Regions from separate parts of the Pseudoalteromonas mucoides genome, predicted to be linked through region 2. Evidence: predicted binding sites of a transcription regulator. Region 2 holds the regulator's gene; the other holds the start of a gene.
What was found. The regulator LexA, encoded in region 2, represses DNA repair genes until DNA is damaged. The targets are predictions, from matches to a motif close to TACTGTATNNNNATACAGTA.
Positions count from the first base shown of each region.

Region 1: AAEU30_RS00950 (DUF4007 family protein) is a predicted target of LexA. The motif match lies at 6,062-6,081, and genes of this name have one in related genera.

Region 1 covers NZ_JBMMUC010000001.1:223,272-231,460, forward strand. Annotated here, with positions in the region: gene AAEU30_RS00935 (cysteine desulfurase family protein) at 1-747, shown strand, start outside; gene AAEU30_RS00940 (phosphoadenosine phosphosulfate reductase family protein) at 761-1,657, opposite strand; gene AAEU30_RS00945 (hypothetical protein) at 1,650-5,039, opposite strand; gene AAEU30_RS00950 (DUF4007 family protein) at 5,032-5,967, opposite strand; gene AAEU30_RS00955 (DEAD/DEAH box helicase) at 6,237-7,883, shown strand; gene AAEU30_RS00960 (ATP-binding protein) at 7,883-8,189, shown strand, end outside.
Region 2 covers NZ_JBMMUC010000006.1:73,359-81,547, forward strand. Annotated here, with positions in the region: gene AAEU30_RS08530 (hypothetical protein) at 1-161, opposite strand, end outside; gene AAEU30_RS08535 (hypothetical protein) at 322-702, shown strand; gene AAEU30_RS08540 (PaaI family thioesterase) at 699-1,142, opposite strand; gene AAEU30_RS08545 (hypothetical protein) at 1,254-2,030, shown strand; gene lexA (transcriptional repressor LexA) at 2,125-2,742, shown strand; gene coxB (cytochrome c oxidase subunit II) at 3,154-4,296, shown strand; gene ctaD (cytochrome c oxidase subunit I) at 4,296-5,897, shown strand; gene AAEU30_RS08565 (cytochrome c oxidase assembly protein) at 5,897-6,424, shown strand; gene AAEU30_RS08570 (cytochrome c oxidase subunit 3) at 6,436-7,311, shown strand; gene AAEU30_RS08575 (DUF2909 family protein) at 7,211-7,576, opposite strand; gene AAEU30_RS08580 (SURF1 family protein) at 7,527-8,189, shown strand, end outside.

The sequences.
Region 1 (8,189 bases), on a different contig from region 2:
GGTGTTATTACAGCAGAAAATGTTAAAGCAGTAATAAGAGAAGATACAGCCCTTGTGTCTATTATGCATGTAAACAACGAACTTGGCACAATTAATCCCATTACTGAAATTGGTGAACTTTGCTTTTCAAAAGGCATTATCTTTCATTCTGATGCAGCTCAAAGTTTCTGTAAAACTGACATTGACGTTGACGATATGAATATTGATGTAATGTCATTTTCTGCACATAAGGTTGGCGGGCCTAAAGGGATTGGCGCTGTTTATATTCGCGACCTTAGAAAACGTAATCTTCTACCTGTTATACATGGAGCAGGTCAAGAGGATGGGCTCAGAGGAGGAACTGTTGCAGCTCCCTTGATAATCGCTTTTGGTAAAGCAATCGAAGTATTTCAACACGCGTATAGCAACTTTGAAAATGGTGATCCTAAATCTTGCTTTTTGAAAAAGCTAAAAGAAAATGAAATCGACTATTCTATAAATGGTCAAGGTAATACCCTACCTCACATCCTTTCGCTATCTTTACCAAAAACTAATGTAAGTGTTTTAGTACGTGAAAATGAAGATACCTTGTGCCTTGCTCAAGGTTCAGCGTGTTCTTCGAAAGAGATTGAAGCTTCGCATGTTCTAACTGCATTAGGGTTAACTCGTGAACAAGCTGAACATACATTTAGAATTAGTTTTACCCACACAATTACAAATGCAGATATAGATTTTTTGGTATCAGCCATAAAAAAAGCGGCTTACTAAAGCCGCTCAGTTTTTATTTATAGCAAGTTACGCATGCTCCACCGCCTTCGGCTTCATCGTAAATATCATCAAGTTCGTTAAACTCGCAATATCCTTCAAAGTCTCCTAGCAGGGCGTTACGTCGTTTTTTCTTGTTAAAGCGAGCTACTTTTTTCTCATGATTTTCTATAATACGTTTTTGAACTGCTGGGTCTTCTAATGTTTCTAATGGCTGTCCTTGTCCCATCCAATAAAAACGTTCACCCACGGTTGTATTATTATCATCACCTTTTTCGAATGCTTTTGCTTCTTCAAATAAGTCTGGGTGCTTTTCCATAAGCTTAACCCATTCGATCTTTCTTTGGTAAAAGCAAAAAGTACATCCAGAGCGAGAGCGCCATTTATAGTATTCAGGTAGCTCTAGGCCGTTGCGCTGGAGTATATTCTCTATATCACTACGAACTATACCGTGCTCTCTAAAAGGAAACACAGACTCAATTGGCTTTTCAATTGTCATGTATCCAACACGTTCTGGTTCATCAGCCCGGATACCAACATAGTTTTTTATTTTATAACCATCTTTAATAAAGCTATCTAGCCACTGTTCAAAGGGTTTTAACTTCATTTGAACAGTGCACCAGCGATCTCGTTGAGAAGGTAGATAGTTGCCATGTTCTTTTAGAAGATGAGCAAAATCTTTTTCACCTCGCCCTTCAATATTATTTAAAGAGCGCGCATTAAGCCGGTGAATATATCCAAGCTTTTCTTCAAGTTGGTCAATAAACTCATTAGTTTCTGGTAGCTCATAGCCTGTATCAGTAAAAAAATACTCTACATCTAATTCAGGGTAGGTTTCTTTAACAAATAACGCTAAAGCGCTACTATCTTTACCACCAGAAAGTCCTAGTACATGCTTAACTTTATCAGTCATCAGTAACCTCTGATTCACTCTGTTCCATCAAATTAGTTAACAAACTAGTTAGTGCTGCGAGTTGTTTTTCTTTCGGCATATTAGCAATAGATGTTTGAATATTATCAACAGCGGTTTTTACATCTTTATCTCGCTCTAGCTCGTGTTTAATAAATCCACCAAACTCCTGATGATTCCCTTCATTATCAGTTGTAATAAACGCAAGTGGTTTAGAGTTACCTTGAGTTTGAATATTACCGAAGGATTCAATTCGTCTAAATTGTACACATAAGTTTTGTAGTTCATCTAGGCCACTACGTAAGTGTTTATCTGTCCAATTACGCTCAGGTGTTCCAGCAGCTAAATTTATAATAAACTCAAATTTAGTTTTACCATCTATATGCTGTGAAATACGCTTAGCAAGCTCTTTAATATTAGGGCGCTTAGCAACTTTTTCAACAAAATCACACCGCTCTTTCAAGGCTTGGTTAAAGTCTTCACCTAACATTTGGATAATAATTTGCTTAAATCCAGTTAGTAAAATATCGTGCTGAGCACTTAAATCTTCAATAGCCGTTTTTAAGTAGTTTCCGAGTTTATCCTCAAGTGTAGGATCATCTTTCTTAAAGCCAAATACTGCAGGTAAGTCATCTAAAATTAATTTGTAAGGGTCATTCGCAGCTATAACTTTATTTCTAAAGTCACGAGCTTGTTTTGTTAAACCGTTACCTTCACCACCTGTAAAACTTTCACCACTGGTTTTTTTAACCCATGTAGGAAGCTTGTGAACAATTCCTACTATGTGTTTAGCAATGTTTAAAATAGCGGCATCGTTTTTAACTTCACCAAGTGTTGCTTGCGCTAAGTTTTCCAGTAAGTGGCTTTGTATTTCAGATATTTCAAAATAACGAACACCAGCTTCATTCGGGTGCTTATAGATTTTATTGACTAATTCTTCATCTAATTCAGGTATAAAAATAAACTGGTTTGTTGAGTCCCAGTCGTAAAAAGCAACTTGCCCTTCAAGAGATTTAAGTAAAGCTAAACCATAAATACGGCATAAGCCGGCTGTTAAGCCAAAAGGCGGAAGCATCCAAAAATCATAAAGTTCGGCTAACGTCACCTGCTTGTTTTTCGAATTGTTTTTTATAAAGTTAAAGCCACTTTTAAACAACTCATACATTTCAGGATTAGCGGCTTGTGATTTTTTACTCCACTCGCTAGGGAATAAAAAGCCTTCAGATGTTTCACAGTGCCAACCTTTACTTTTTAAGCAAGAAAGATAAAGGCCTTTTTCAGGCGGAAAGGACTTTTCATCAAAGCCGAGATCTTTTTCATCACCACTCTCAAACATGGCATTCATTAATTTTCGAATTGCACTATTAGCGCTCCCCGAAGGTTTTGAGCGATTCACTAGCTCATTTATGACTACCGGAGATTTAATAAAAAGCTCATTTGCAATTTTCGACGCAATAGATGTCAAAGGTGCTTTAGCTAATTTTTTACCACAATGAAACCAATCTGCATTTTTGTATACGTACTGCAATTCATGATCAACATTCGATTGAGTAAATTTAATACGACTTTCTAGCTCATTTTTTGCTATCAGATCATGAGCTATTTTTTGCTCATCTTTGAGTATTTGCTTTAAAGCGATTAACTCAATTGCCGCATTTTTAAGGTTTGAAAAGTCTTTAAATTTTCCAATGATACTAAAAGGCATTTTCTTTTCATGAGGCTTAATTTCTTTAGCAACATCTTCATTTACGCACAAAATAAAAGTAGCAAATGCATCACCCGTTTTAGGTGGAGTGACAAAAGGTTTAATGAGAGCTACATCATATTTGTTTATTAGCTTTGTGGTTGCCCAACGCATTGTGCCTGTTTTATGATAATGCGCCGTCGCCAAAATATTTTGCGGAATATCACATATTTCAGACCAATCAACACCGTAGCTAATAGCTTCAATACGTTCATTTATTAAGTTGTTTATATCAATATCACTACCTTGAAACACGAATAAAGCATCATGTTTTTGTCGGTAAATAATAACGGTCCAAGTTTCTAAATCATTCAGCGCCTGCGCTATTTCAGCTACTGTATAGCCTCGGCTCACAAAGTATTGTTTTATAAACTCGCGTTTAGCATGTAATTGATGATGAAAACCAAAAATAGTGAGTAGAGCGATTAGTTTAGTAATAGCAGTATGTAGTTCACCGCCTTTTTGTTCAGCTCTATAAATGGCATCACAGCCCTCTAACCATGCTTTACTATCTTGTGATGTAACAATTAAATGATGTAAGTTATGGTGTAGATAATCCCAATACATTTCAGGGCGATATAAATTTAGTGCTTCATTGAGTTCGCTATATTCAGCTTCTAAAAATTCTCTGAATCCAAACTTTTCATGTGATGCTAAAAAACCAAATAAGCTACGTTCGTTCTGAGAAAAACGGCGACGAGAAACCGGGCCAAGCAATAAGCTCACAATTGGGTCGAGTGGTAACGTATTACTTAACGCATCAACATTTTTGTTTTGATTAGTAAATGCTGAACCGACAACATCAACTAATTTAGCATATTTTGATTCAATAGCTTTTACTACTTTAGGTGCTCTAGAAATTGAATCACCAACAAGTACTAAAGATTCATCAATCGAAGGGTTAAAGCTTAAATCCCTATAACGGCCTTGAACTTTACTCCATTCTTGTTGTGTTTTAACGTCTTTATTTTTAGCATAATCAGAGAATGCTTGGTGTAAAAAACCAACCAGCAACACAGGGCGTTTAGCTTGTTGAACAATATCCGCGAGAGACTGAAATAAATGTAAGTCTTTATTTGCACGCGATTGATAGTCTAACGCTTTGCCCATTTCGTCGAGTAGAATTAAAACGCCGTCTTCATTATCATTTTGTTTTTGTAGAAGTGATTTAATCTTGGCTAAACATTCATCATCATCAAGAGCCAGAGTATCTTCAGTATTATACTTAACGTTAAATGCATTCAATAGGCTAATTAAAATACTATTTGCAGGTGCTTCTAGGCCACAAACATGCTTAATTGTTTTCCAGCCATTAGTAATGTTAAACCTATTATCAAACTCAGTTATTACTTTTTGAGATCGACTTAACTTGCTTAATGCGTAATTACGTTGGTCTGAATCAGTAGAAAGTAAGCAAGATAAAAATAAGGCTACAGTTGATTTACCAGAACCATAAGGACCGGTGATCGTGTATGCTCTTTGCGTACTACCTTCAAATTCACGGCTAACAGTATCAAGTACGTTTATCGCTGTACCATGTACAATAAAATCATCAATAAAAGGTTTTAGGTTTGCACTATCAACATCAATGCGAGTGGAGCTTTTATATCGTTGGTTAATTGCAATAATAGATTCAGACATTGTATTTGCCGTAATAGTCATTTAAGTAATTGATAGTATTGTTTTTTGCAGAATCAGAAACATTAACTTGCCTTAGCCCTAGTGAATCAACCCATGAGATATTTTTGTTAGTATGTTCTTGAGCTTCATCGAGTTTTTGCCCTAATCCAGATTCAGACAACCTAAATATACGTCCAGGTGAACACGGTTTAGTCAGTAATGAATCAAAGTCAATCGTACTCACGTTAGAGTCAACAGTTTCTACTTTGAAAAACTCAAGTAATGCATATATAAATACGTCAATAGGTAGCTCAGGTCTTTCTGTTAAATTACTAACATAAAAAGAACGACCATTGTCTTGCACTAAATTAAGCTCAGCAAGCGGAGAGGTGAAGTGATCTTCATCTATTCTTTTTGTTGTTGTCTTAACTTTCTTACTGTACATATTTAAAAAACAATCCATGTCTTTTTTTATAGTTGTAACATTACCAACTTCACTTTTAACTAAGCGTTTTGCATCTTCATAGCAATCATCAATCAGTTTTGATTTCTCAAAGTGCTGAACATTAGAGTAGTTAAAAAAGTATCGATATGCAGTTAAGTGCTCATCATTAAAGTTTAACCAAAAGTGCAACAACCATATAGAACCCGATAATTCTAAGTAAGGGTCTTTAGCATCATCACCAAACAAATACAGCCCTTTATCTTGAGTAACTTTATGTAGGGTTTTATTGTTTTCTCTTTCGCTTTTTATAATACCGCTCGACTCAGCCCAATACTGAATCGCTTTTACCATATTTTTACCAACACCAAGCTCAACAATAGAGTGACGAATACTTTCTTCGTCAGAACTTGAGAAATTACCATTTGAATTCAAATGATTAACCGCTTTGAATAGCCATCCATAGCGCAGAGGGAAAGTGTCGTGACCTGTAAACTTAGCTTTCATAGCTTTTTGAGTGCCTCTGGAGAAATTGTCCAAGCGGCGATATTAACGTGAATTAAGATTAAGAGGAAGGCTTCAAGATAATTAATCAATAAAAAACTGTACTTTTATACAGTTTAATTTAATTTATCTCAATTCCCTTGTGGACGAAAGGTCTTTATTGTAAAGTTTTGAATATAAAGATAAATAATCAAATGATCTAGCCTGGCTTTCTACCTGTAGGCTCTAAGTGAATGGAAGCTATCATATTGATTTACATTAAAGGATTAAATATGCTGGCAAAAATTTTATCAAATTTTTCTGAAGATGAATTATTAAGTTTTCTCCCCAAAAACTCAATAAATTTCGCGTTGCAACTTGATGCGCATGAGAACCAAGTTTCTGAAACCAACACTTATAATAAAAATAAACTTGCAGGTATTGTTGCCAGTGTTAAGCAGGTCGACTTCATTTTTGATGCTCAATTACGTATAAAACTAATAGAACGATTATCAGCACAACAACTCGCAGAGCTGTTTCCTAGCTTTGAACTTGAAGCAAAACACGTTACTCCAAAATACTATGATGCCATCATAAGTTGGGCTGGAGATAATCCAGAAAAGTTCGCAGCTTTATTAGGACTTTCTGCGTTATATGAAAGTCAATTAAGCCAAGATAATGGATTAGAAAGCATAACGTGTATTGAGCCAAATTACGGCCTTTATCCATACCAACAAAACATTAGCAAACAGGTGTTTGCTGAACTTGCGCAGAATAAAAAACGAGTACTAATTCACTTGCCTACAGGGGCAGGTAAGACACGCACCGCAATGAATATAGCTGCCGAACATTTAAGGCAGTCTGAATGTAACTTGGTACTTTGGCTTGCAGACCGAGAAGAACTTTGTTCTCAAGCATATTCTGAGTTTGCGACAGCTTGGCAATCCCTAGGTAATCGCTCTACTTCCCTTTATGGCTTTTATTCAAGCTCCACAGAAAGCTTGAGTGGTATTGATTCAGGTTTTGTTGTTGGTGGCTTACACAAGTTCTTAAGTTTACGAAAAAGTGATTCTAGACAGTTACAACTTTTATATAGCAAGCTTGCTGAAAAAGTAACATTAGTAATTTTTGATGAAGCCCACAAAGCAGTAGCTCCTAAATTTCAAGAAGTTGTTCAAGACTTTATTGATGACAAAGCATTTCACGCCGACTTGATCGGTTTAACTGCCACTCCAGGCAGAAGCTACTCTGAGGATGGACTATCTGAAGAAGATGCGCGTCTAGCTACCTTTTTTTATAACAATAAAGTATCAATGCAAATATCAGGTTATCTCTCGCCAATAGATTACTTGGTTGAAAAAGGGTATTTGGCCAAAGCGAACTTTAAGTCGTTAAATTATGATCACTCAGGTATTGCTGCTTATGAGTTAAGGGATGCGGGCGGTGTTGAAACAATGACGACGTTAGCAAATAACATTGAGCGAAATCGTCAGATCCTCAATACTATTATTGATGAATGTAAACTTGAGTCACAAATTATTGTTTTTGCATGTACCGTAGAACACGGCATTAATTTGGCTACAGCGCTTGCCTACCAAGGTATAAAAGCAGCATCAATTGATAGTAAAAATGATACAGCAGAGAGCCGAAGAGCCAAAATTGCGCAATATAAAAATGGTGAGCTACAAGTTCTTGTTAATTTTAATGTATTAACAGCGGGCTTTGATGCACCTAAAACTAACGTTACCGTAATAGCTAAACCAATGAACTCCTTAGTACAGTACTTGCAAATGGCGGGTCGTGCTATGAGAGGCTATAAAAGCGGTGGTAACAAAGAGTGTAATATTTATACAGTTATGGATAACATACCTGAGTTTCAAAGTATTAGCCTCGCATTTGGTTATTGGAATGATATGTGGGCAGAAAAGGATATAAAATAATGAGTAATAGATTTTTAAGTGCTGAAACTGTTATTGAGTCGTTAAGAGATAATGGTTACAACAATACCGCATATGCTCTAGCTGAACTTATCGATAATAGCTTGCAAGCAACAGCTACCCGTGTAGAAGTTGGTTTTATAGAAGAGCAACTAAAAGCCCGTAAAAATTATACCGTATCAGAAATTTCCCTTTGGGATAATGGCGTGGGTATGGATATTGAGACGCTGCGAGTTGCTATGCAATTTGGTGGTGGAACACATCGTAAAGATACAGGCGGTATGGGTAAATTTGGTATGGGATTACCAA
Region 2 (8,189 bases):
TTCTCAAGGGAGCGCAATGCTAAATGTTTGCCATGCACTTTATCGAGAGGAATAGCACTCATCACTAAACCACCTAACAGCCATGCAAAGATTTGTAGTGCGAGTATGTAACCAAGCCATTTATGAATTTTTCGTGCATGCTTGAAAATGCGTTTGTTCATTACTTACTCATTTATTGTTATTTTTCAGTGCGATATTTTATAGGTTAGGGGGCTTTTGCCAATGTGGCAAATTGTCGCAGGTAATAGATGATTTGGTATATATACAAATTTAGGTTAAAGTTTGCGGTGTATTTAACATGGGTTAAGGGTAAAGCTACAAATGTCGGAAATTCAATTTTTAAACGTAGATCTAGAGCTTGAGTCTAAACAAGATATTAGTGCGCTAGTGGCTGACTTAAAAAAAATTGCCACAGTTTTACATTATGACCACGATGAATATCGTCAATTAGCGCGTGTAGAAGCAAATATTGAGGTATCTACACCGGATAAAGCGATTAATCACTTATGTGAGTTAATAGAATCATGCTCACGTAATGCATTAAAACAGTGGTTGTCGTGTTCTCGGCGTACATTTGATATTGGCTTTGAGTCGGGTACTTCACCGAAATGCTTTAATCAAGCACTGCAAGCAGATACTCTGCTTAGAATATCTGCAATTGGTGCGGGTGTTGAAATAACGATTTACCCTATCGAAAGCTAATTTTTACGTTCAACCACTGCTGCGGTCATTCTTGATACGCAGCATAGCTCGTTGCGGCTATTTGTTATTTTAATTTCCCACACTGAAGTACGCCTACCTAAATGAATAGGCTTTGCTATTGCGGTTAAAGTTCCATTGCGTGAAGCTTTTAAGTGATTGGCGTTGATTTCTTGGCCTACACAATAGAACTTCGTAAAATCAACCACAAAGTTTGCAGCATAACTGGCAACCGTTTCGGCAAGTACGACATTGGCACCGCCATGTACCATGCCCATAGGGTTATGATGCTGAGGTATTGCGGGCATAGTGGCCACTAGGTAGTCATCGCCAATTTCGCTAATTTCAATACCCATTGTTTTCATTAATGTGCCTTGGCCATTAATGCCCTCATCAAGTTGTTTACACTGTTCTAAGGTGATTGGTTGATACCAAATAGTCATGGAATGTCCTCAATTGAAAATTTAAAAACTAGTCTACACTTTTGTACACTTTCCTACAGTTAAGATCATCAAAATAGCTAAAATGTACCTAATATTACATCTTAGGAACACATGATGAAAAAAGGAATAATGCTGTTAATTAGCTGCTTATCGATATCCAGCTATGCAGATATCAACCATCAAGTTGATCTCGGATTTACAGATTTAAGTGGCTTGGATAAAGCGTTTTTAGGTGCAAGGTACCGTTATTTTAGTGATGACTTAAATGCCTTATCGGGCCCTCAGGAGTTGAAAAGCCATTTGCATCGAGTGAGTAATGTCGCTATCGGCGGGTTTGCTAATGATAACCTGTATTATATTACCAGTGATGCGACTTATTATTGGCAGCATGGCGTTATTTTAGCGGCTGGTGTACAGCATGTGGATGATGATAGCGGTATTTGGCAATCAGATAGTTCTTTGCTCAATGCATCGATAGGTAATCAAATAAACGATCAATTGCAAATTGGCTTAACTGCTTTTTATAGTCGGGTGGAAGAAACACGTCACTTTTATCCAAGCGAGGAGCTAACTTCGGTTGAGTGGAGTTATGCGCCTTACATTCGCTGGACTAATATCAATAATAATCAAGGCTGGGATATAGAGGCAAAGCAATTAGCAGGACGGTATCGTTACATCCAAGGCCGAGCAGCGTATTACGTTAATCAAGACTGGTCTGTTGGCGTAGTTGCTAACGTACATGGGCGAGGCGATCGAGATGATAATTATGAGATACAAACACAGTATTGGTTTAATGAACATATAGCGTTGAAGTTTGGTTTAGGCTCATCTTTGAAATCTGATGATGGTTTAAATAGCGCCACTTTATTGCTGAATACCAGATGGTAATCAAGAAGGGTCAAAGCTAGCGAATTTAAAATTTGCGATTTTCAAATAACTGTATATACTCACAGTTAAATGTACTGTATGGAAAACCAGTTGTATGCGCCCATTAACGAATCGTCAAGCCCAAATTCTTGAATTAATCAAAGTGTTTATCAAAGATACTGGCATGCCACCTACGCGTGCTGAAATTGCGCAAACTTTAGGTTTCAAAAGCGCTAATGCTGCCGAAGAGCACTTAAAAGCACTGGCTAAAAAAGGTGTTATTAAAATGAAGCCGGGTGCAAGCCGCGGTATTCAGCTGGTGGAAGAAGATGAGCCAGAGCAGCTCGGATTACCATTAATAGGCCGAGTAGCAGCGGGTGAACCTATCTTGGCGCAACAACATGTTGAAAGCCATTGCCAGATTGACCCTTTAATGTTCAAGCCTGCCGCTGATTTTTTATTGCGTGTACAAGGTATGAGTATGAAAGATATTGGCATTATGGATGGTGATTTACTTGCGGTGCATAAAACTCAAGTTGCTGAAAACGGCCAAGTAGTGGTAGCGCGTGTTGATGATGATGTAACTGTAAAGCGCCTAGAAAAAGCCGGTCGCAAAGTATTGTTGCACGCCGAAAATGAAGAGTTTTCTGCAATTGAAGTAGACTTAGAGCATGAGTCTTTTAATATTGAAGGGCTTGCAGTCGGTGTGATCCGTAATGCTGATTGGATGTAAACCTATTTTGCACCAAATTGGTGATATTTGGTGCTTTCACTTTTATATTTTTATTTAACTGCTAGTTTTAGCACTTGTCTGTAGCTACTAAAGCTCTATATAAGCTAGATACCTCCTGCTTTTAGCCATTTCTTTCCTCACCTGAATTTAAAATAACGCGCTGATTTTGTATTGTTATTTTTGCACCAAAATAGAATTTTATTTGCACTAAAACTTGCTAATTGTTCATTTTTTAACTAATTGGTTAATACACTGTGTTAACGACTGATCTTTTGGGGCCTTGCTGCAATTTATTGTTGCATGCGAAGAGATTAATTTAACCAGTTACAATAAAAATAACGAATTGGCGCGAAAAAAAGCAGTGCCGCCTTTTCGCTTTGCGTTAGCAATAGCATCAAAAGGAGCCGTCACATGGGTAAACTGAGCTCTACCTTGTGCCTTATATTATTTATGCTGCCGCAGCAATTATTGGCCAATAGCCAATTTAATATGCGCGAAGGTGTAACCGATATAAGTAATAATGTTTATCAACTGCACATGACAATATTTATAATTTGTTGTGTGATTGGGGTGATTGTATTTGCCGTTATGTTTTGGGCTTTAATACATCACCGCAAATCAAAAGGGGCTATTCCTGCCCAATTCCATGAAAGCACCAAGGTTGAGATACTTTGGACTGCGATTCCGTTTGTCATTCTAATTGCAATGGCAGTGCCTGCGACAAAAACCTTAATTGCGATGGAAGATGCCAGCAAAGCTGACATTACCATTAAAGTGACAGGTTCTCAGTGGAAGTGGCATTATGAATATATGGGTGAAGACGTTAGTTTTTATTCAATATTATCTACACCGAGCGAACAAATTGCCAACCAGGCCGATAAAACAGATACCTACCTACTCGAGGTAGATAAACCTCTCGTTCTACCAATCAATAAGAAAATTCGCTTTTTAATGACCTCAGATGATGTGATTCACTCTTGGTGGGTGCCTGATTTTGCAGTTAAGAAAGATGCGAACCCTGGGTTTATTAACGAAACATGGACCAAAATTAACGAAGAGGGCATTTACCGTGGCCAGTGTGCCGAACTATGCGGTAAAGACCATGGCTTTATGCCTGTGGTTGTTGAGGCAAAGTCTGAGCAAGATTTTGTTAATTGGTTAGCCGACGCTAAACAGGCTAAACAAAAAGCGGCTGCCGCAGATGCTGCATTGATGGATCAAACCTTACCTAAAGAAGAGTTAATGACCTTAGGTGAACAAGTTTATATGGCCAGCTGTGCAGCGTGCCATCAACCTACCGGTATGGGTTTACCCGGCGTCTTCCCTGCGCTTAAAAATAGCCCTGTGGTATTGGGAGATGTTAATGAGCATATTGATGTCGTAGTTCATGGCCGCCCGGGCACTGCAATGCAAGCATTTGTAAAACAACTATCGATAAAGCAACTTGCGGCGGTTGTTACCTATAAGCGTAATGCATGGGGTAATGACACGGGTGATGTGGTTCAACCTAGCCAAATTCAGGCTTTGATTGATGCAACTGCGGAGGCTAAGTAATGAGTAGCATAACAGACGATCATAATAACGACGCTGCACATCACGATGCAGGGCATCATCATGGCGCAACTGGGTTTAAGCGTTGGTTGTTTACAACGAATCATAAAGATATAGGTAGCTTGTATTTAATATTCTCGCTAACCATGTTTTTGATTGGCGGTGCGATGGCTATGGTGATCCGCGCAGAGTTATTTCAGCCTGGATTACAATTAGTTGACCCGCACTTTTTTAATCAAATGACCACAGTCCATGGTTTGATTATGGTATTTGGTGCTGTAATGCCGGCGTTCACTGGGCTCGCTAACTGGATGATACCTTTAATGATTGGTGCGCCAGACATGGCATTACCGCGAATGAATAACTGGAGCTTTTGGATTCTGCCATTTGCATTTTTAATTTTGTTAGCGTCGTTGTTTATGCCAGGTGGGGGTCCTGCTTTTGGTTGGACTTTCTACGCCCCTTTATCAACAACCTATAGTAACGACAATACGGCCTTATTTGTTTTTGCGGTGCACATTATGGGCATTAGCTCAATTATGGGAGCTATTAATGTGATTGTTACCATAGTGAACATGCGCGCGCCTGGTATGTCTTGGATGAAGCTACCCCTATTTGTTTGGACCTGGCTTATTACCGCGTTCTTACTAATTGCGGTTATGCCTGTTTTAGCGGGCGCTGTAACCATGGTACTGACAGATAAATACTTTGCCACTAGCTTTTTTGATGCGGCAGGTGGTGGCGACCCTGTGATGTTTCAGCATATATTTTGGTTCTTTGGTCATCCAGAAGTGTACATAATGATCTTACCTGCTTTTGGCATTATATCGACCATAGTGCCGACCTTTTCTCGGAAAAAACTATTTGGCTATGCCTCAATGGTTTATGCCACGTCCTCAATTGCATTACTGAGTTTTATTGTGTGGGCACATCATATGTTTACCACTGGTATGCCAGTAGCTGCTGAGTTGTTTTTTATGTATTCGACCATGTTGATATCGGTACCTACCGGGGTAAAAGTATTTAACTGGGTAGCTACCATGTGGCGAGGCTCAATAAGCTTTGAAGTGCCTATGTTATTTAGCATTGCGTTTATTGTATTGTTCACTTTAGGTGGTTTTTCAGGACTGATGCTAGCAATTACACCGGCTGATTTTCAATACCATGATACCTATTTTGTTGTGGCGCATTTTCATTATGTACTTGTTACAGGCGCGGTCTTTTCAATCATGGCAGGGGCTTATTATTGGCTGCCAAAATGGACTGGCAATATGTTTAATATCACCTTGGCTAAATGGCATTTTTGGCTGTCATTGGTCAGTGTGAATGTATTGTTTTTTCCGATGCACTTTGTTGGTCTTGCAGGTATGCCACGCAGGATCCCCGATTACGCGCTGCAATTTGCCGACTTTAACGCAATTATTAGTATTGGCGGGTTTGCCTTTGGCTTGTCACAACTGTTGTTTGTTGTGGTGGTTTTTAAATGTGCCAGAGGCGGTGACAAAGTACCGGCTAAGGTGTGGGATGGAGCGCAAGGGCTAGAGTGGGAAGTCGATTCTCCTGCGCCTTATCATACCTTTGATACACCACCGAAGATCAAGTAATGAATCACGCACCTTTGCTTAAGCGCTTAGTTTTAATATGCCTTGGTATGTTTGCCTTCGCGTTTGCTTTGGTGCCTTTATACGATGTTTTTTGCGATATCACCGGGCTTAATGGTAAGCCTTCTCTTGAGCAAGCGAAGCAAAGTACACAGGTTGTTGAGTCACGCCAAGTCGATGTTAGCTTTACCACTCATGCACAAAGTGGTGCGCCATTTGAGGTGCAATCACAGCAATACAGCGTGGTCGTTAAACCCGGTGCAATGCGCGAAGTATTGTTTAAAGCAAAGAACCTCAGTAATGAAGACAAAGTCATGCAAGCGGTGCCTTCGGTATCGCCTGGGAAGGCCGCCAAATATTTACATAAAATGGCCTGCTTTTGTTTTGATCAGCAACCACTAAAAGCAGGTGAAGAAGTGGAGTTTACATTGCTTTTTTATGTTGATACCGCGCTACCCGATGACGTAGAAGAGCTCACTTTGTCATATACCGTGTTTGATATTAGTAGCCAGTTAGTGGCTAGTAATTAGGAGCAAGTGAAATGAATCAAAATTACGATAAATATTATGTACCCGCACAAAGTCCGTGGCCCATTGTAGGTGCTGTGGCGTTATTTTTAATTGCTGTTGGCGCAGCACTGACTGTGATGCAAGTAAACTCAGAAGGCGGCTCTGGTCAATATATACTTTATGCCGGCATCGCTATTTTGCTTTATATGCTATTTAGCTGGTTTAAAAATGTGATTGATGAGTCGCACCAAGGTTTGTATTCAGCGCAAATGGATCGATCATTTCGCCAAGGTATGAGCTGGTTTATTTTCTCTGAAGTGATGTTTTTTATGGCCTTCTTTGGTGCTTTATTTTACGCGCGAATGATCTCAGTACCTTGGCTTGGCGGCGCTGGCAATAACGCCATGACCAACGAAGTGTTATGGCCAACATTTGAAGCTATGTGGCCATTAGTAACAACCCCTGGTGGTGGCACTACACAAGCTATGGGCTGGCAAGGTTTGCCATTAATAAATACCGTTATCTTGCTGATTTCATCAGTGACTCTACATTTTGCCCATGTCGCGATGGAGAATAATAAGCGCGGCCCACTTAAAGCCTTTTTAGGATTCACTATTTTACTTGGCATTGTTTTTTTAGGGCTGCAAGTTGAAGAGTATATCCATGCCTACAATGATCTGGGCCTCACCTTAGACGCTGGTGTATACGGTAACACGTTTTTCTTGTTGACCGGTTTTCACGGTATGCACGTAACGCTCGGCACGATTATTTTGTTGGTGGTGTTTTTCAGAATATTAAAAGGTCACTTTAGCCCAGATAAACATTTTGCTTTTCAAGCGGCTGCTTGGTATTGGCATTTTGTTGATGTGGTTTGGCTATGTTTATTTGTGTTTGTATATGTGTTGTAGGATTGGCATTGGGGTAGATATAGCCAAGTTTAAACGCAGCAATGACAACAACAAGTACGATGACAGAGAACATCACGCGGCGGCCTAAATAGTGTGACATTGGCCGCCCATTGTCTCGACCAGAGACCATTATAAATAAAGCTCTAAATAAGTTAATAAGTATAAATAATAACAACAGTACGATAATAATTTTAATAATCACTGGGTTCACCTTTATGCAGCTAATTTTATGGCGTAAACAAAAGCTTAGCTCAATTTTCATCATTTGCGTGGTGATAGTTGTGGTATTGGTGTGCTTACGTTTAGGTTATTGGCAAATACAGCGAGGTCAAGCGAAGAGCTTGCAATTGTCGCATATAGCGAAGGTGCAATCTAAAGGGGTTATGCCGTGGCAGCAAGTATTGGCGTTGCCCAGTGAGTGGAATAAAACTGGTATTCAAGCCAGTTTAACTGGCACTGTAAACACGGTGCATTATTGGTTATTAGATAACCAAGTCGTGCAAGGGCAGGTTGGTTATGATGTTTTAGCATTATTTAAACCTACACATAGTCAAACGCCGATATTAGTTAATTTTGGCTGGATTAAAGCGCCAGCCTCTCGTCAGCAATTACCGTCAGTTACGTTACCTCGTGGTGCTATCGATATTAAGGTTCAGCTAAAACAAGGCAAGCTCAGTGGCTTTACTTTAGATAGCTCAGAGCACCAAAAACACAAAAGTGATTGGCCCAAACGCGTACAAAATATCGACTTAGCGCTATTTGAGAAACATGTAAAGCAGCCCTTAGTCGATTTTATTGCTTATCGCCAAGGTGTTGGTGATGCTTTTGGTATACCGCATTACCAAGCTGTCGTAATGAGCCCGCAAAAGCATTATGGC